DNA from 2 places in the Streptomyces sp. NBC_00075 genome. Region 1 is predicted to be linked to the other one. Evidence: predicted binding sites of a transcription regulator. Region 1 holds the regulator's gene; the other holds the start of a gene.
The links. Region 1 encodes HspR, which represses chaperone genes until heat shock. Its sites were predicted from a motif close to TTGAGNNNNNNNNNCTCAA; they were not measured.
Positions count from the first base shown of each region.

Region 2: lon (endopeptidase La) is a predicted target of HspR. The motif match lies at 2,617-2,635, and genes of this name have one in related genera.

Region 1 covers NZ_CP108243.1:5,001,272-5,011,131, reverse strand. Annotated here, with positions in the region: gene dnaK (molecular chaperone DnaK) at 74-1,939, shown strand; gene grpE (nucleotide exchange factor GrpE) at 1,936-2,592, shown strand; gene dnaJ (molecular chaperone DnaJ) at 2,638-3,828, shown strand; gene OG787_RS21690 (heat shock protein transcriptional repressor HspR) at 3,835-4,281, shown strand; gene OG787_RS21685 (PA14 domain-containing protein) at 4,344-6,758, opposite strand; gene OG787_RS21680 (PA14 domain-containing protein) at 6,802-8,544, opposite strand; gene OG787_RS21675 (PA14 domain-containing protein) at 8,583-9,860, opposite strand, start outside.
Region 2 covers NZ_CP108243.1:3,433,706-3,443,565, forward strand. Annotated here, with positions in the region: gene lon (endopeptidase La) at 180-2,594, opposite strand; gene OG787_RS14580 (GNAT family N-acetyltransferase) at 2,772-3,449, shown strand; gene OG787_RS14585 (rhomboid-like protein) at 3,735-4,556, opposite strand; gene OG787_RS14590 (hypothetical protein) at 4,671-4,946, opposite strand; gene OG787_RS14595 (spermidine synthase) at 5,100-5,792, shown strand; gene OG787_RS14600 (response regulator transcription factor) at 5,937-6,674, shown strand; gene OG787_RS14605 (HAMP domain-containing sensor histidine kinase) at 6,671-7,783, shown strand; gene OG787_RS14610 (multifunctional oxoglutarate decarboxylase/oxoglutarate dehydrogenase thiamine pyrophosphate-binding subunit/dihydrolipoyllysine-residue succinyltransferase subunit) at 8,100-9,860, shown strand, end outside.

The sequences.
Region 1 (9,860 bases):
CGCGACGGGAGTGATGCACACTTGAGTCCGTTCCACTCAAGTCATACTTCGTCATTCCCCTGGAGGAATTGAAATGGCACGTGCGGTCGGCATCGACCTGGGCACGACTAACTCCGTCGTCAGCGTTCTGGAGGGCGGCGAGCCCACCGTCATCACCAACGCCGAGGGTGCCAGGACCACGCCGTCCGTCGTCGCCTTCGCGAAGAACGGTGAGGTGCTGGTCGGCGAGGTAGCCAAGCGCCAGGCGGTCACCAACGTCGACAGGACCATCCGGTCGGTCAAGCGCCACATGGGCACCGACTGGAAGATCGAGCTCGACGGCAAGAACTTCAACCCGCAGCAGATGAGCGCCTTCATCCTCCAGAAGCTGAAGCGCGACGCCGAGGCCTACCTGGGCGAGAAGGTCACGGACGCGGTCATCACCGTCCCGGCCTACTTCAACGACTCCGAGCGCCAGGCGACGAAGGAGGCCGGCGAGATCGCGGGCCTGAACGTCCTGCGTATCGTCAACGAGCCCACGGCCGCCGCTCTGGCGTACGGCCTGGACAAGGACGACCAGACGATCCTCGTCTTCGACCTCGGTGGCGGCACCTTCGACGTGTCCCTCCTGGAGATCGGCGACGGCGTCGTCGAGGTGAAGGCCACCAACGGTGACAACCACCTCGGTGGTGACGACTGGGACCAGCGCGTCATGGACTACCTGGTGCAGCAGTTCCGCACCGGCCACGGCGTGGACCTCGGCAAGGACAAGATGGCCCTCCAGCGCCTCCGCGAGGCCGCCGAGAAGGCCAAGATCGAGCTGTCCTCGTCCACCGAGACCTCGATCAACCTGCCCTACATCACGGCCTCCGCCGAGGGCCCGCTGCACCTGGACGAGAAGCTCACGCGCGCCCAGTTCCAGCAGCTGACGGCCGACCTCCTGGAGCGCTGCAAGACGCCGTTCCACAACGTCATCAAGGACGCGGGCATCGCCCTCTCCGAGATCGACCACGTCGTTCTCGTCGGCGGCTCGACCCGTATGCCCGCCGTCGCCGAGCTGGTCAAGGAGCTGACCGGCGGTCGCGAGGCCAACAAGGGCGTCAACCCGGACGAGGTCGTCGCCATCGGCGCCTCGCTCCAGGCCGGTGTCCTGAAGGGCGAGGTCAAGGACGTACTGCTCCTCGACGTCACCCCGCTGTCCCTGGGTATCGAGACCAAGGGCGGCATCATGACCAAGCTCATCGAGCGGAACACGACGATCCCGACCAAGCGGTCCGAGATCTTCACCACCGCCGAGGACAACCAGCCGTCCGTGCAGATCCAGGTCTACCAGGGCGAGCGCGAGATCGCGGCGTACAACAAGAAGCTCGGGATGTTCGAGCTGACGGGCCTGCCGCCGGCCCCGCGCGGTGTCCCGCAGATCGAGGTGTCCTTCGACATCGACGCCAACGGCATCATGCACGTGACCGCGAAGGACCTCGGCACGGGCAAGGAGCAGAAGATGACCGTCACCGGCGGCTCCTCGCTGCCGAAGGACGAGGTCGACCGCATGCGCCAGGAGGCCGAGCAGTACGCGGACGAGGACCACCGTCGCCGCGAGGCCGCCGAGACCCGCAACCAGGGCGAGCAGCTCGTCTACCAGACGGAGAAGTTCCTCAAGGACAACGAGGACAAGGTCCCCGGCGACATCAAGACCGAGGTCGAGGCCTCGATCGACGAGCTGAAGGTCGCCCTCAAGGGCGAGTCCGCCGAGGGCGACAACACCGCCGAGATCCGCACCGCCACCGAGAAGGTCGCGGCCGTCTCGCAGAAGCTGGGCCAGGCGATGTACGCCGACGCCCAGGCGGGTCAGGCCGCCGGCGCCGGTGACGCGGCGCCCGGCGCCGAGGCCCCGAAGGCCGACGACGACGTGGTCGACGCCGAGATCGTCGACGACGAGCGCAAGGACGGTGCCGCGTGACGGAGGAGACTCCGGGCTTCGACGAGAAGCCCGACGTCCCTTCCGGCGCCACCCCCGACGACGCCGAGCCGAAGGCCGCCCCCTCTTCTGAGGGGGCGTCCCCGGCCGGGGACGCAGCAGCAGCACAGGTCGCCGGTCTGACGGCACAGCTGGACCAGGTACGTACGGCGCTCGGTGAGCGCACGGCGGACCTCCAGCGGCTCCAGGCCGAGTATCAGAACTACCGCCGCCGGGTCGAGCGGGACCGGATCACGGTCAAGGAGATCGCCATCGCGAGCCTCCTGAGCGAGCTCCTGCCCGTGCTCGACGACATCGGCCGCGCGAGGGAACACGGCGAACTGGTCGGCGGGTTCAAGTCCGTCGCCGAGTCGCTGGAGACCGTCGCCGCCAAGATGGGCCTCCAGCAGTTCGGCAAGGAGGGCGAGCCCTTCGACCCGATGATCCACGAGGCCCTGATGCACTCGTACGCGCCGGACGTCACGGAGACGACCTGCGTGGCGATCCTTCAGCCGGGCTACCGGTTCGGGGAGCGCAACCTGCGTCCCGCGCGGGTCGCGGTGGCCGAGCCCCAGCCCGGGGCGACGCAGGCCGACAAGGGCGACTCCACGGAGTCGGCGGACGGCAAGGAGAACGGTGGCCCGGAAGAGGGCTGACGTGAGCACTGAGGTGGGGGACTCCGGAGAGGAGGGACGTCGGGGATGAGCACCAAGGACTTCATCGAGAAGGACTTCTACAAGGTCCTCGGCGTCCCCAAGGACGCCACCGAGGCCGAGATCAAGAAGGCGTACCGGAAACTCGCCCGCGAGTTCCACCCGGACGCCAACAAGGGCAACGCCAAGGCCGAGGAGCGCTTCAAGGAGATCTCCGAGGCGAACGACGTCCTCGGCGACCCCAAGAAGCGCAAGGAGTACGACGAGGCCCGCGCCCTCTTCGGCAACGGCGGCTTCCGCCCGGGGCCGGGCGCGGGCGGCGGCTCCTTCAACTTCGACCTGGGCGACCTCTTCGGGGGCGGCCCCCAGGGCGGGGCCGGCTCGGGCTCCGGTCCGGGCGGCTTCGGCGGTGGCATCGGGGACGTCTTCGGCGGCCTGTTCAACCGGGGCGGCGGCGGGACCACCCGTACGCAGCCCAGGCGCGGCCAGGACATCGACACCGAGGTCACGCTGAGCTTCACGGAGGCGGTGGACGGCGCGACGGTCCCGCTGCGCATGACGTCCCAGTCCCCGTGCAAGGCGTGTTCCGGGACGGGCGACAAGAACGGCACACCGCGCGTATGCCCGACATGCGTGGGGACGGGCCAGGTAGCCCGAGGCTCGGGCGGCGGTTTCTCGCTGACGGACCCCTGCCCGGACTGCAAGGGCCGGGGCCTGATCGCGGAACACGCGTGCCTGGTGTGCAACGGCAGCGGCCGGGCGAAGTCGTCCCGGACGATGCAGGTGCGCATCCCGGCGGGCGTGGCCGACGGCCAGCGCATCCGCCTGCGCGGCAAGGGAGCACCGGGCGAGCGCGGTGGCCCGGCGGGCGACCTGTACGTCACCGTCCATGTCGACGCCCACCCGGTGTTCGGCCGCAAGGAAGACAACCTGACGGTGACGGTGCCGGTGACGTTCGTCGAGGCGGCACTCGGCGGCGAGGTCAGGGTTCCGACCCTGGGCGGCCCGCCGGTCACCCTGAAGCTGCCGCCGGGCACGCCCAACGGGCGCACTATGCGCGCGCGGGGCAAGGGCGCGGTCCGCAAGGACGGCACCCGGGGCGATCTGCTGGTCACCGTCGAGGTGAGTGTCCCGACGGAGCTGACGGGGAAGGCTCGTGACGCACTGGAGGCGTATCGCGAGGCGACCGCGGACGAGGATCCGCGGGCAGAGCTGTTCGAGGCAGCGAAGGGAGCTTGATCGGAGATGGACGGCCGTCGACGCAACCCGTATGAACTGACCGAGGAAACCCCGGTCTACGTCATCTCGGTGGCGGCCCAGCTCTCGGGCCTGCACCCCCAGACCCTGCGCCAGTACGACCGCCTGGGCCTGGTCTCCCCCGACCGCACCGCCGGCCGGGGCCGCCGCTACTCGGCCCGCGACATCGAACTGCTCCGCGCGGTGCAGGCGTTGTCGCAGGACGAGGGCATCAACCTGGCCGGCATCAAGCGGATCATCGAACTGGAGAACCAGGTGGCCGCGTTGCAGTCACGGGTGGCGGAGATGGAGGCTGCGCTGGATGGCGCCGCTGCGGCTATGCAGCAGCGGGAGGCGGCGGTGCATGCTTCTTATCGGCGGGATCTGGTGCCTTATCAGGAGGTTCAGCAGACCAGTGCGTTGGTGGTCTGGCGGCCCAAGCGGCAGCAGGACTGACTTGGCCGCACAGGCATGTGAAAAGGGGCCCGGAGGATTTCTCCGGGCCCCTTTCCACGTGGTCACAGCCAGTTGTTCCAGATGCCGTACGCCGTCTGCCGCGTGGCGAGTTCGATGCCTGAGGCATCGGTGAACACCACTCGGTAGTAGTACAGGTTCAGCAGGTCCTCGTGCACGGTGCGGTCCACGTAGAGGGTCGGGCGGCCGACCTTGGCGGTGGTGAGGGTGGTGTAGGAGCCCGAGACCGGGTCCCAGCGGTCCACGCGATAGTCGGTCAGCAGGGAGCAGTCACCCAGACCGTCTGTCTCCTCGCAGCCGACCTCCAGCGTCGGGAGCTGGCCCTCGCGGACCCCGGTACCGGTCCAGCCCGGGGGCCGGGTGTCGGACAGGGCGACCGAGATGTCGGCCGTGTGGAAGAAGTCCGGGCCCTCGTCGAGGTAGGCCCAGTCGTCCGTGGCGGCCACCCGGTAGACGTGGGTGGCGCCGTCCGGCACGGTCGGGCAGAGGATCTCGGTCTCGGCGAGCGAGTCCCCCGTCCAGCAGTTCTTCTTCCAGACGGTGTCGCCGGTGCCCGGGTCGGTGATGCCCTGCCACACGTAGTACGCGGCGACGTCGTCGTCGGCGGGCGGCGTCCAGGTCAGGCGTACGCCGAGCGGAATCTCCTCGGCGGTCAGGTTCCGTACCGGGGCCGGGCGTTCGGTGTCCGGCGTGGTCTCCATGGCCGCCGGGCCGGGCTGCGAGGCGTGTCCGTACCGGTCGACGGTGACGACCCGGTACTCGTACGTCGTCCTGGAGGCCCCGGAGACATCCCAGCAGCGGCCGCGGATCACCTTGCGGCCGGCGTACGCCGGGGCGTCGTCACCGGCCCACCACCAGTCGACAGAGGGGTCCGTCAGCGGCTCGTCGAACGCGCTGTTCGGCTTGCACTTGTCCACGACGACGCTCTCGCCGGTCGCCGGGTCGGTCCGCACGATCCGGTAGGTCAGCAGGGGGCCATCGTCGTAGGTCCACGGGTCGGCGCTGCTCCACGAGACGGACACCCCGGGGCCGGACCGGTTCGCGGTGGTCTCGTACGGGGGGATCGCCTCGGGCCGGTCGGCCATCGTCAGCGTGATCTCCGCCGAAGTGGCGGCGTTGCCCCTGGCGTCCATCGAGCGGACCGCGTACCGGTACGTGTCGGCGGTCGCGGCCAACTGGCGTGGCACGACGTCGGATTCCTTGACGGAGCCACCGCCGGGCGACGCGTTGAGCCAGCCGCCGGTGGCCGGGTCGTACTGGACGACCTGATACGAGGAGGCCCCATCGACGGGTGACCAGACCAGGTGCGGAACCCCCGACCGGTACTCGACACGGGCGTCCGTGACCGGCGCCGGGGGCGTCAGGTCGGGGGTGGTCAATGTGGTGGCGGCCGAGTAGACGGACCAGTTCCCGTCCTTGTCACGGGCCCGGCCCCGGTAGGTGACCTCGCTGCCGTCGGCGGGGTACCCGGTGTCGCAGATCGCGCCCTTGGGACCGGAGTAGACGGTGTTCCAGGTGCCGGTGTCGAGCCGCTGCAACTCGTACCAGGCGATGTCGGCCCTGTTCGCTTCGGTGGTGACGAGTTGGGGGGCCGCATAGGGCTGGCTGTCCGGGCACCCGTCCCAGTACACGGACGGTGCGGCGGGCGGAGTCTTGTCCACAGTGGTGACGGGCAGGTCGGTGGTACCGGTCGACTCATTGCCGGCCTTGTCGCGGGCACGGACCTCGTAGTAGTACGTCGCGCCCGTCTTCGGGAGCGTGGTGTCGGTGTACGTCGTGGAGGTGGCCGTCGCGAGGGGTGTGCTGCCGAAGGAAGTGTCTTTCAGACGCCGGTAGACGCGGTAACTCGCGAGGTCCATCTCCTTGTTCTTCGCCCAGGTGAGCCTGGCCTTGCCCGTCGTCTTGTCGTACGCGACGGAGGGCGCCGTCGGAGTGAGGGGCTTCACCTTGTCGACGGTGGCCGAAGTCCGGGGTGTGTAACCGAACTTGACGTCGGCGGAACCGGTCCAGTTGACGTAGTCGATGCGCAGGGTGTGCTTGCCGGACGGGATGGTGAGGTTGACGGTCTTCTTCTGGGTCGTCGGGACGTTCTTCCAGACGTTGACCTTGACCCTGCCGTCCAGGTTCACGCGGATGCCGTCCTGCACGGCGACGGTGAGCGCGAAGGGCCCGCCCGAGCCGAAGTCGCGGGTGACGGTCCAGCGGATGCCGAAGTTGTCCTTCGGGAGGCCGGTGGCCGGGGCCTTCGCGCCCCAGTTCTCGGCGATGGCCGCGTCGCAGTCGGTCTTCTTCGGCGTGCCGGAGAAGGTGGTGTTCGCGAAGAACTGGCGCTTGTAGACGGGGGAGTTGCACGTCACCGTGGCCGCCGAGGCGGTCGGGGCTGGGACCACGGTGAGGAGGCCACCGGCGGTGGCGAGCGCCACCGCGCTCGCGGCCGTCGTGCGTCTGGTGATGCTCATACGGTTCTGCGCTGCTCTTTCTGCTTCTGCGTTACGCGTGCCGTCAGTTCACGGGAGCGTTGACCGCCCAGTCGCCCGCCGGAACCGACTCCGTGCCGTCCGCCGCCACCGCCGTCACCCAGTAGTAGGACGTCGTGCCGGGCTTCGCGCCCGCGTCGACGTACGCGGAAGCCGTGTTGGCCACGGTGGCGATGCTCTCGTACGCCGAAGCCGCCGCGTTCCAGCGGTAGACGCGGTAACCGCCCGCCGCCTGCGGGGAGTTGGTGTCCAGGCCGCTCCAGAAGAGCTGGTTGGCACCGGCGCCCTCGGTCGAGTCCGCCGTCAGGTGGAGGGGGGAGCCCGGCGGAGTCGCCACGCCCGGAGTGGTGTTCAGCTCCGTGGCCACGACCGTCGGGGCGGTGCCGGTCTCCGTGTACACGGAGTTCCAGGCGCCGTCGAGGGCGTCGACGAAGAGGCACGCCTGCTCGCCGTTCGGGCGGGTCAGGTAGGAGTACGAGGTGGTGTCGGCCTTCACGTACTTCACCGGGCCGGCCGCCGAGCACACCTTCTCGCCGGTCGCCTTGTCCTCGACCGACTCGCCCACGTAGACCGCGTATCGCGCGAGGTCCGCGGCCGGGTTCGCGTCCCAGTTCAGCTGGAAGCCGTACTCGGTCGGAGTGACCTTCAGGCCGGTCACGGCGGGCGGTGCGGTGTCGTCGTCGTACGTGCTGTTGACGACGGGCGAAGCCCCGGACTCGTTGCCCGCCGCGTCGACCGCCGAGACGCGGTAGCGGTAGGCGATGTCCTCGATGACCGAGGTGTCCAGGTAGGAGACCTTGTCCGTACGGCCCATCTCGAAGAACCGGCCCTGCGCCCCGATCGCCCGGTACACGCGGTACGACGCCGCGCCCTCGACCGCGCTCCAGCTGACCCGCAGCCCGTTCGCCGCCGACTCGTTGACGATCGTCGGCGCCTGGGGCGCGGCCGGAGCGACGCGGTCGACGGTGACGACGCCCTTGTCCGCCGTACCGGCCGACTCGTTGCCCGCCTTGTCGTACGCGCGGACCTCGTAGAAGTAACCCGCGCCCGTGACCGGGAGGGTGGTGTCCGTGTACGAGGTGGAGGCGGTCGTCGCCAGTGGGGTGCCGCCGAACGAACTCCCGTTCAGGCGGCGGTAGATGCGGTAGCCGGCGAGGTCCAGCTCCTTGTTCTTCGCCCAGGTGAGCTTGGCCTCGCCGGACGACTTGTCGTACGCCACCGCGGTGCCCGTCGGGACCAGCGGCTTGACCTTGTCGACCGTTGCCGAAGTGCGGGGCGTGTAGGCGAAGTTGACGTTCGCGTTGCCCGCGAAGTTGGCATAGTCCACGCGCACGGTGTGTCTGCCGGACGGGATCGTCACGTTGACCGTCTTGGTGCGGGTCGCCGTGACGTTCTTCCAGAGGTTGACCTTGGCCTTGCCGTCGACGTAGACGCGGATGCCGTCCTGGGCGGCGGCGGTCAGGGCGAAGGGGCCGCCCGAGCCGAAGTCGCGGGTCACCGTCCAGCGGACGCCGAAGTTGTCCTTCGGAAGGCCGGGGGCGGGGGCCTTCGCTCCCCAGCTCTCGCTGATCGTCCCGTCACAGTCGGTCTTCTTCGGGGTGCCCGAGAAGGCCGTGTTCGTGAAGAACTGGCGCTTGTAGGTAGGGGAGTTGCACGTCACCGTTGCCGCTGAGGCGGGCGTGGCTGCGACCGCGGTGAGGAGGCCTCCGGCGGTGGCGAGGACAACGGCCGTCGCGGCCGACGTGGTCGTGCGTCTGGCGATCTTCATACGCTTCTTCGTCTGCTCTTTCGGTGTCTCGTGCGCCGTCAGTTCACGGGTGCGGTGACCGTCCAGTCGCCCGCCGGGAGGGACTCGGTGCCGTCCGCTGCCACGGCGGTCACCCAGTAGTAGGACGCGGTGCCGGGCTTGGTGCTCGTGTCGAGGTACTGGCGGGCTTCAGCTTGCAGGTCGGAGATCTTCTCGTACGCGGCCGTGGCCGGGTTCCAGCGGTAGATGCGGTAACCGCCCGCATGCAGCGGGGAGTTACCGTCCAGGCCGCCCCACGTCAGCTCGATTCCCTCGACACCCGCCTCCTTCCGTACCGAGAGGCTCAGCGGCGAGCCCTCGGGGGTCGGCACGTTCGGTGTGGTGTCCAGCTCGGTGGCGATCACGATGTTGGGCGAACGCGTCCACTTGTAGTGGGAGTTCCAGCTCGTATCGACGGCATCGACGAAGAGGCACCGCTCCTCGCCGTCCGGGCCGGTGGTGTACGCGTACGATGTGGTGTCGGGGCCCAGCCACTCCACCTCGTGGACGTAGCAGACCTGCTCCTCCTCGTCGCCCAGGAGTTCCCCGGCGTAGACGACGTACCGGTAGAGGTCGGGGGCCGGGTTCGCGTCCCAGCTCAAGTGGAAGCCGTACTCGGTCGGGGTGGCCTTGAGGCCGGTGACAGCGGGCGGCGGGGTGAGGTCCTCGCGCTCGCCGGAGGTGGCTGTGGAACGGGCGGACTCGTTGCCCGCCGCGTCGAGACTCGTCACCCGGTAGTAGTAGGTGACGCGGTCGGCGGCCGAGGTGTCCAGGTAGAGGAGCTGGTCCGTGCTGCCCACCTGGGTGTACGTGCCGTTCTCGCTCGCCGCCCGGTACACGTGGTAGGACGTCGCTCCCGGGACCCCGTTCCAGTCGAGCTGTAGCCCCTTGTACATCGAGGTGACGATCAGGCCCTTGGGCGTGGCCAAGGGGGTCTTGTCGACCGTCGCCACGGTCAGATCGGCGGTGCCGGCGGACTGGTTGCCGGTCTTGTCGTGGGCGCGGACCTCGTAGGCGTACGTCTCACCGGTGTTCGGGATCGAGGAGTCCGTGTAGGTGGTGGCGGTGGTCGTCGTGAGGGGCGTGCTGCCGAACGACGCGCCGTTCAGGCGGCGGTAGACCTTGTACCCCGCGAGGTCCATCTCCTTGTTCTTCGCCCAGGTGAGCTTCGCCTTGCCCGTCGTCTTGTCGTACGCGACGGAGGGCGCCGCGGGGATGAGCGGCTTGACCTTGTCGACGCTCGCCGAAGTCCTGGGCGCGTACGCGAAGTTGACGTTCGCGTTGCCCGTCCAGGCCAC
Region 2 (9,860 bases), 1.6 Mb from region 1:
CTGATCCGGTCTCGCCGCTCTGAAGGTGTCCGTCGAACACGGCCATTGCCGCAGCTCGGACAGTATTCGGCAAGTATTTCGCAGGCCAGGACCGCCGACGTCACCCAGGCCCCCGTCCGGCGTACGGGAAAGCCCGGACCCCTTCCGGGACCCGGGCTCCCACCGACCGGCAGCGTCCGTCACGCCGCTGCCGGAACCCTCACCTCCGCCGGGTTCTCCGCCGGGGTGAGCGCCAGTTCGAGGACCTGGCGGACGTCCGTGACGGCGTGGACGTCGAGCTTCTCCAGGACCTCGGCCGGGACGTCGTCCAGGTCGGCCTCGTTGCGCTTCGGGATGATCACGGTCGTGACGCCGGCCCGGTGCGCGGCGAGCAGCTTCTGCTTCACCCCGCCGATGGGCAGCACCCGCCCGGTCAGCGAGACCTCGCCCGTCATGGCGACGTCCGTACGGACGAGCCGTCCGCTGAGCAGCGAGGCGAGGGCGGTCGTCATGGTGACGCCCGCGCTCGGACCGTCCTTGGGCACGGCACCCGCCGGGAAGTGGATGTGCACGCCCCGGTCCTTCAGGTCGCCGACCGGCAGCTCCAGTTCGGCGCCGTGCGAGCGCAGGAAGGAGAGCGCGATCTGCGCGGACTCCTTCATCACGTCACCCAGCTGACCGGTGAGGGTCAGTCCGGCGGCGCCGGTCTCCGGATCGGCGAGCGAGGCCTCGACGTAGAGGACATCGCCCCCGGCGCCGGTGACCGCGAGCCCGGTGGCGACACCGGGTACGGCCGTACGCCGCTCGGCCGGGTCCTGCGCGGACTCGGGCACGTGATGGGGACGCCCGATGAGCGACCGCAGATCGCCCTCACCGACGGTGAACGGCAGCTTCCGCTCGCCGAGTTCGTGCTGCGCGGTGACCTTGCGCAGCAGCCGCGCGATGGACCGCTCCAGGTTCCGGACCCCGGCCTCCCGGGTGTACTCCCCGGCGAGCTTGCGCAACGCACCCTCGTCGAGGGCGACTTCGGTGCTCTCGAGCCCGGCCCGCTCCAGCTGCCGGGGCAGCAGGTGGTCCCGGGCGATGACGACCTTCTCGTCCTCGGTGTACCCGTCGAGCCGCACCAGCTCCATCCGGTCGAGGAGAGCCTCAGGGATGGCCTCAAGAACATTCGCGGTGGCGAGGAACACCACGTCACTCAGATCGAGTTCGACTTCGAGGTAGTGGTCGCGGAAGGTGTGGTTCTGCGCCGGGTCGAGGACTTCGAGCAGGGCCGCGGCGGGGTCGCCCCGGAAGTCGGAGCCGACCTTGTCGATCTCGTCGAGGAGGACGACGGGGTTCATGGACCCGGCCTCCTTGATGGCCCGTACGATCCGCCCGGGCAGCGCGCCGACGTACGTACGCCGGTGCCCACGGATCTCGGCCTCGTCTCTGACCCCACCCAGCGCCACCCGGACGAACTTCCGCCCCATGGCATGCGCGACGGACTCACCGAGGCTGGTCTTGCCGACACCGGGCGGCCCGACGAGCGCCAGCACGGCGCCACCACGACGCCCGCCGACGACCCCCAGCCCGCGCTGGGCCCGCCGCTTGCGCACGGCGAGGTACTCGGTGATCCGCTCCTTCACGTCTTCCAGACCCGCGTGCTCCGCGTCGAGCACGGCCTGGGCGCCCTGGATGTCGTACGAGTCCTCGGTCCGCTCGTTCCACGGCAGTTCGAGCACGGTGTCGAGCCAGGTCCGGATCCAGCCGCCCTCGGGCGACTGCTCGGAGGACCGCTCCAGCTTGTCGACCTCCTTGAGCGCGGCCTCGCGGACGTTCTCCGGCAGATCGGCGGCCTCGACGCGGGCCCGGTAGTCGTCGGACTCCTCGCCGTCCTTCTCGCCGTTGATCTCCCGCAGTTCCTTGCGTACGGCTTCGAGCTGCTTCCGCAGCAGGAACTCCCGCTGCTGCTTGTCGACGCCCTCCTGGACGTCCTTCGCGATGGTCTCGGCGACGTCCTGCTCGGCGAGGTGGTCGCGCAGCTGCTGGGTGGCGAGCTTCAGCCGGGCCACCGGGTCGGCGGTCTCCAGGAGTTCGATCTTCTGGTCGGTGCTGAGGAAGGGCGAGTAACCGGAATTGTCGGCAAGGGCGGAGACGTCGTCGATGGCCTGGACCCGGTCGACGACCTGCCAGGCGGCGCGCTTCCGCAGCCAGGAGGTGGCGAGTGCCTTGTATTCCTTGACAAGTTCGGTGACATGACCGGGCAGCGGGTCGGGAACGGTCTCGTCGACGCGAGTCCCCTCGACCCACAGCGCGGCTCCCGGCCCGGTGGTCCCGGCGCCGATCCGCACGCGCCCCCGGGCCCGGATGAGGGCGCCCGGATCGCCGTCGGCCAGCCGGCCGACCTGCTCCACGGTGCCGACGACACCGGTACTCGGGTACGACCCGTCGATACGCGGCACGAGCAGCACCCGAGGCTTCCCGGGCTCGGTGCGCGCGGCGGCCTGCGCGGCCTCCACGGCGGCCCGCACATCGGCGTCGTTCAGATCGAGCGGAACCACCATTCCGGGCAGCACGACCTCGTCGTCGAGCGGCAGCACAGGCAGAGTGAGCGGTGTGGACGTCGAAGCCATGATCTCCCCTTCGGCAGTCAAGTTGAGCTATGCCGACTCAATGCTTGGGGGCGGTCGATTGTTCCCCAGGGCGTGTTCGCCGTGAGCGATCACCTCTGCCACGACGGCCGACCACCCGCATACAGTCAGCCAAGTAACACTCATTACCGCAGCTCAGCCATTACAAAGGGAGTCGACGTGGACGGAACCGTGCGGGCCTGGGTCGACGGCTGGGTCGTCTCGCGCGGGGCGTCGCCGCCGCTGGCCGAGCCCTGGGGATACACGATCGACGTGGGCACGGCCGAGCACGTCACCCGGCACGTCCTCGACGCGGTGAACGACGCCGTCGAGGAACGGACCGTCCGCAAGGTGGCCGACGCGGTGACCGGGACGGGCGTGACACTCAAGGTCTTCGCCGATCCGGCGACGGTCGGCGGCTGGCTCGGCGAGGGCTGGCGGACCGACCCCGAGCCGGGCTACCTGATGTCGGTCCCGCTGACGCCCGCGGAGGCGCCCGTCGCCCCCGACGGCTACCGGGTACGCGTCTGGACGCGCGCCGGCGTGACCCGCGTGATGCTCGCGGCACCCGACGGCTCCTGGGCGGCCCGCGGCCAGATCGCCCCGACGGGCAGAACGGCGGTGGTCGACCAGGTGGAGACCTCCCCCGCGCACCGGCGCCGTGGCCTCGGCTCCTTCGTGATGCGGACGCTCGCGCGGGAGGCAGTCGCCCAGGGCGCGGAGCAGGGCGTACTGGCCGGGACACCGGACGGACGGGCGCTGTACGAGGCGCTGGGGTGGCGGGTGGAGGCGCTGCTGACGAACGCGAAGTTCGTGGGGGCGGGGGCCGGGCAGGAGCGGGCATCCGGCAACAGGTGACGATGCGCCAACCAGCATGACCGGACGGCGCCCTGGGCCTGCTCCCCCCTCGAAACAAACCAGTCGACGTTGCTCGACCGGGACCCGCGCATCCCGGCCCAGCGTCTGGAGATCCGCCGCCGACTCGGCTGTCTCCCGCAGGAGTTCGGCGTCTTCCGGGGGTACATGGTGCGCGAGTTCCTGACGTACGCCGCCTGGTTGCGCGATGTGCCCGGCGGCCGGATTCCCACCGCGGTGGAGCGGGCTCCTTTCAGGGTCACTCGACGAACTGGACGCGGCCGGCGGCTACGGAGCGGTGACAGCCACGAGGTGAGCCCCGGCACCGAGCCCGTTCCGCGACCGCTGCCACCGCCGCACGACCGGCCAGGTCGCGACGCCGATCGCGAGGGACATGACGTGCCCCCAGTTGGTGAGGGGATCGGCGTACGCGACCAGGTCGTCCAGCAGCATCCCACCGAAAACGATCAGAATCGGCCACCGCAGCCAAGGCCTCAGCAACCCCGCCAACGCCCCCACACTCGCCGCGACCCCGAAGCTGATCCCGTAGTCGAGCCGGTGCAGCGAGGTCTCCGGCAGCCACCCCACCAGCACGCCGAGCCCCACGGGGACCTCGGTCGCGAGGGTGGCCAGGACATGCCCGAGGGCGAAGACCCCGGCGGTGCGCAGTCCCCCGATCCGCCGCTCCAGCGCGGTGAGGACGAGCAGGAAGACAACGGCGTACGGCGAGGTCACGCCGCCCACGACCCACAGCGCGCTGGTGACCAGCACGAACACCGGCGTCCGCATGAGGTGGGCGACATCGGTGCTGGAGCCCTGGTGGAGGGTGTGCACGAGGGCCGGGTCGGCGTGTTCGGCGACGAACGCGGTGACGAGGAGGACGGCGGCGAAGGTGAAGGTGAACGGCGTCCCGGTGGGGGTGGGGAGGAGCCGCCAGGGCCGGAGAGCCCGCCTGCCCGGCGGAGCAGCCACGGGCCGCGCGGACACGGTCTCCGCCGGTCCCCGCTGGCTCGGCATCCCGTCCAGCAGCCGTACGCCCTCCGCGACGGGCATGTCCGAGGGCGCCGGGGCATCCGGCGCCGCGTCACCCTTCGTACCGGCCCGTTCCACGGTGAGGCGCTCCTTCCGTTTCGCCCCAGCCTTCGCCCCGACGCACGCCGCTGTCTGTGACCCGCGCCACGCACCGGCCGATTCACAGCAAGCCGATAAGCGCCGCAAAGACTCCTACGCGTGCGGCAGCGAGGGCGTCGCCGTCTGCGTTCCGTGCCCGGCGAGGTAGAGCCTCATGGCGCACTGGTCCTCCGCCTCGACGAAGACCTGCTGCCCCCAGTGAGCGCTGAGGCGGTGCGCGACGTCGACCAGGCGACGGCGTTCCTCCGGCGAGTACGCGGGGAACCGGACCCAGCCCCGGTCGGCGATCCGGTTGCCCAACTCGCTGAACAGCACCGCCCGCGCGCGCTGTTCCTCCTCGTCGGTCAGCGGCGTGGGACCGCCTTCCACAGGCTGCAACCGGACGTTGTACAGGTCTCGGACCACTGGTCGCTCGCAGGTCGCTCGGGGCTGTTCCGGAGAGACTACCGACGCGTCTCGCACATCCGACAGGCACCGCGAATCACCTGGAGTTCACTCCACCGCCCCTGCCAAGATGCCCTCATGACCCGCTCGACCACCTCCTACACCGCCCCCGAAGTCCTGGACCGCCGTGACGGCCCGTACGGCGAAGTCGTGCTGCGGCGGCACGGGGAGTTACTACAGATCATCGCCAACGGGTGCTTCCTGATGGACACTTCCGACGGCCGCTCGGAACGTCTTCTCATGGATGTGGCTCTCGACGCCCTCGACCCCGGGACGGCCGCACCACCCCACGTCCTCATCGGCGGCCTCGGTGTCGGCTTCTCCCTCGCGCACGCCGCCGACGAACCCCGCTGGGGCCGTATCACCGTCGTCGAACGGGAGGCCGCGATCGTCGAATGGCACCAGGACGGGCCCTTGGCGGAAATCTCGTCCCGGGCCTTCTCCGACCCCCGCACCGAGATCGTCGCAGCCGATCTCGTGAGATACGTCAATGAGACCTCTGCCACATTTGACGCACTGTGTCTCGACATCGACAACGGGCCCGACTGGACCGTCACGGAGGACAATCAGAGCCTGTACTCGCAGGCCGGACTGGCAAGCTGCGCAAGGGTGTTGAGGCCGGGCGGGGTGCTCGCGGTGTGGTCCGCGCAACCCTCTCCGGAATTCGAGGGAACTCTACGTAATGCCGGTTTCCAGCGGGTGCGTACCGAAGAGGTCCCAGTTGCCCGGGGAGTCCCCGACGTTGTACACCTCGCCGTAAGACCTGGATAGCCCTCACGCGGTGACTGCCCGTACTCTGCTCCCCTGACGCCGATCACTGATCCGATCAGGCGGCGTCAATCGCAGTCATGCGCGGACAAGCGCAGCCAAGGAATCACCCCACTGATTCCGGAAAGCACACTTCAGGGGCGGGCGATGGAGCAGACACACACCTCCCAGAACGGCGCGACGGCGACTCCCGGCGCCCAGCGCCGGGTTCTCGTGGTCGAGGACGATCCGACAATCGTCGACGCCATCGCGGCCCGTCTGCGCGCAGAGGGATTTCTCGTGCAGACCGCGGGCGACGGGCCGGCCGCCGTCGACACCGCCGAGGCCTGGCAGCCCGATCTGCTGATCCTCGACATCATGCTGCCCGGGTTCGACGGGCTCGAAGTTTGCAGGCGGGTACAGGCCCAGCGGGCCGTGCCCGTCCTGATGCTCACCGCGCGCGACGACGAGACCGACATGCTGGTCGGGCTCGGGGTCGGCGCCGACGACTACATGACGAAGCCCTTCTCCATGCGGGAACTGGCCGCACGCGTGCACGTGCTGCTGCGCCGGGTCGAGCGGGCCGCCATCGCCGCGTCGACGCCGCGCTCCGGCATCCTGCGCCTCGGCGAGCTGGAGATCGACCACGCGCAGCGGCGCGTGCGGGTGCGGTCCGAGGACGTGCATCTCACTCCCACCGAGTTCGATCTGCTCGTCTGCCTGGCGAACACCCCGCGGGCCGTGCTCTCGCGCGAGCAGCTGCTCGCCGAGGTGTGGGACTGGGCGGACGCCTCCGGCACCCGGACCGTCGACAGCCACATCAAGGCACTGCGCCGGAAGATCGGCGCCGAGCGGATCCGTACGGTGCACGGGGTCGGCTACGCACTGGAGACACCGACGCCATGAACCGGGGGCGGCCGGCCGCGCGGAGGAGCCCCGGGGAACCCCCCTGGGGCGGCGTACGCCCGTTCTCGATCAAGACCAAGCTGGGTGCTCTGGTCGTCGTCTCGGTGCTGATCACCACCGGTCTTTCCATGATCGCGGTGCACACCAAGACGGAGATCCGCTTCATCACGGTCTTCTCGATGATCGCCACACTGCTGATTACGCAGTTCGTGGCCCATTCGCTCACCGCGCCGCTGGACGACATGAACGCGGTGGCCCGTTCCATCTCGCACGGCGACTACACGCGCCGCGTCCGCGAGAACCGCTGGGACGAGCTGGGCGACCTGGCCCAGACGATCAACGTCATGGCGGACGAGCTGGAGGCCCAGGACCGCCAGCGCAAGGAGCTGGTCGCGAACGTCTCGCACGAGCTGCGCACCCCCATCGCGGGGCTGCGCGCCGTCCTGGAGAACGTCGTGGACGGCGTCTCGGCCGCCGATCCCGAGACCATGCGTACGGCGCTCAAGCAGACCGAGCGCCTCGGGCGGCTGGTGGAGACCCTGCTGGACCTCTCCCGGCTCGACAACGGCGTCGTACCGCTGCGCACCCGCCGCTTCGAGGTCTGGCCGTATCTCTCGGGCGTGCTCAAGGAGGCCAACATGGTCGCCTCCACGCGCGCGGGCATCGCGTCGGGCTCCGGCGGTCACACCCGTACGGACGTCCATCTGCACCTCGACGTCAACCCGCCCGAGCTGGTCGCGCACGCCGACCCGGAGCGCCTCCACCAGGTCGTCGCCAACCTGATCGACAACGCGGTCAAGCACAGCCCCGCGCACGGCCGGGTCACGGTGAAGGCGCGGCGCGGGGAACTGGCCGAGTCGCTGGAGCTGGAGATCCTGGACGAGGGTCCCGGCATTCCGCGCTCCGAGTGGCACCGGGTCTTCGAGCGGTTCAACCGCGGCGGCGTCAGCTCGCCGCACGGCCCGGGCAGCGACGGCGGTACGGGACTGGGGCTCGCGATCGCCCGCTGGGCCGTGGATCTGCACGGCGGCCGGATCGGTGTGGCCGAATCCGAGCGAGGTTGCCGGATTTTGGTCACCCTTCCGGGAGAGCCGTCCGTACCAAGTTGACGTAAAGTTCGAAGCGGAGCCGCAAGATCCACCTGATGTCCGCGCTGACGGACGCGCGTGGACACGTGTGATTGGTCACAGGCCCGCGCATTTGGTGCGCCCGGCCGACAATCTGGGCATCCCCCTTGTGTCCCTTTCGGACCGGAACCCCGCTTGTTTCCCGCCATTTCACCCCCCGAAACCCGTTTCTCGATGTGACTTACACGACGATGAACGGGCCCGGACTGACCTTTCGGCCACGGGGGCGTAGCCTTAATTCCCGCTGTCCATCACCTTGTGAAGCCACCTTGTGAAGCGGAAGAGGGCGGTTGCCGCCGTGTCGCCACAGTCCCCCAGTAACTCATCGAGCATCTCGACCGACGAAGGAGCAGGTAACCCTGCGGCTGCGTTCGGACCCAACGAGTGGCTCGTCGACGAGATCTATCAGCAGTACCTCCAGGATCCGAACTCCGTAGACCGAGCCTGGTGGGACTTCTTCGCCGACTACAAGCCCGGAGCGGCTGCCGCTCCGACGGCTACGGCGGGTGCTGCGGCCACGGGGGCCGCAGGTACCACCACGACCGCTCCAGCGGCTCCGGCCGCCCCCGCGGCTCCCGTGACCCCGGCCGTCCCTGCGCCGGCTCCGGCAGCCGCTCCCAAGCCCGCCGCTGCCGCCCCGGCCGCCGCTCCGGCGGCGCCTGCCGCTCCGGCTGCTCCTGCCGCGAAGCCCGTGGCAGCCGCCCCCGCCGCCAAGCCGAAGGCCGCTCCCGTGGCCGAGGCCCCCGACGGCCCCGAGTTCGTGACGCTGCGCGGCCCCTCCGCCGCCGTGGCGAAGAACATGAACGCCTCGATCGAGGTGCCCACGGCCACGTCCGTGCGCGCGGTCCCGGTGAAGCTGCTCTTCGACAACCGCATCGTCATCAACAACCACCTGAAGCGCGCCCGGGGCGGGAAGATCTCCTTCACCCACCTCATCGGGTACGCGATGGTGCAGGCCATCAAGGCCATGCCGTCGATGAACTACTCCTTCGCGGAGAAGGACGGCAAGCCGACCCTGGTGAAGCCGGCGCACGTCAACTTCGGCCTGGCCATCGACCTGGTGAAGCCCAACGGCGACCGCCAGCTCGTCGTCGCCGGCATCAAGAAGGCCGAGACGCTGAACTTCTTCGAGTTCTGGCAGGCCTACGAGGACATCGTCCGCCGCGCCCGTGACGGCAAGCTGACGATGGACGACTTCACCGGCGTGACCGTGTCGTTGACCAACCCCGGCGGCCTCGGCACCGTCCACTCGGTGCCGCGTCTGATGCCCGGTCAGTCGGTCATCATGGGCGTCGGTTCCATGGACTACCCGGCCGAGTTCCAGGGCACGAGCCAGGACACCCTCAACAAGCTCGGCATCTCGAAGGTCATGACGCTCACGTCGACCTACGACCACCGGGTCATCCAGGGCGCCGCGTCGGGCGAGTTCCTCCGGATCGTCGCGAACCTCCTCCTCGGTGAGACCGGGTTCTACGACGACATCTTCGAGGCGCTGCGCATCCCCTACGAGCCGGTCCGCTGGCTCAAGGACATCGACGCCTCGCACGACGACGACGTCACGAAGGCCGCCCGCGTCTTCGAGCTGATCCACTCCTACCGGGTCCGCGGCCATGTCATGGCCGACACCGACCCGCTGGAGTACCACCAGCGCAAGCACCCCGACCTGGACATCACCGAGCACGGGCTCACCCTCTGGGACCTGGAGCGCGAGTTCGCGGTCGGCGGTTTCTCGGGCAAGTCCCTGATGAAGCTGCGCGACATCCTCGGCGTGCTGCGCGACTCGTACTGCCGCACCACGGGCGTCGAGTTCATGCACATCCAGGACCCGAAGCAGCGCAAGTGGATCCAGGACCGCATCGAGCGCCCGCACAGCAAGCCGGAGCGCGAGGAGCAGCTGCGCATCCTGCGCCGGCTGAACGCGGCGGAGGCCTTCGAGACCTTCCTCCAGACGAAGTACGTCGGCCAGAAGCGCTTCTCGCTCGAAGGCGGCGAGTCGGTCATCCCGCTGCTGGACGCGGTCATCGACAGCGCGGCCGAGTCGCGCCTCGACGAGGTCGTC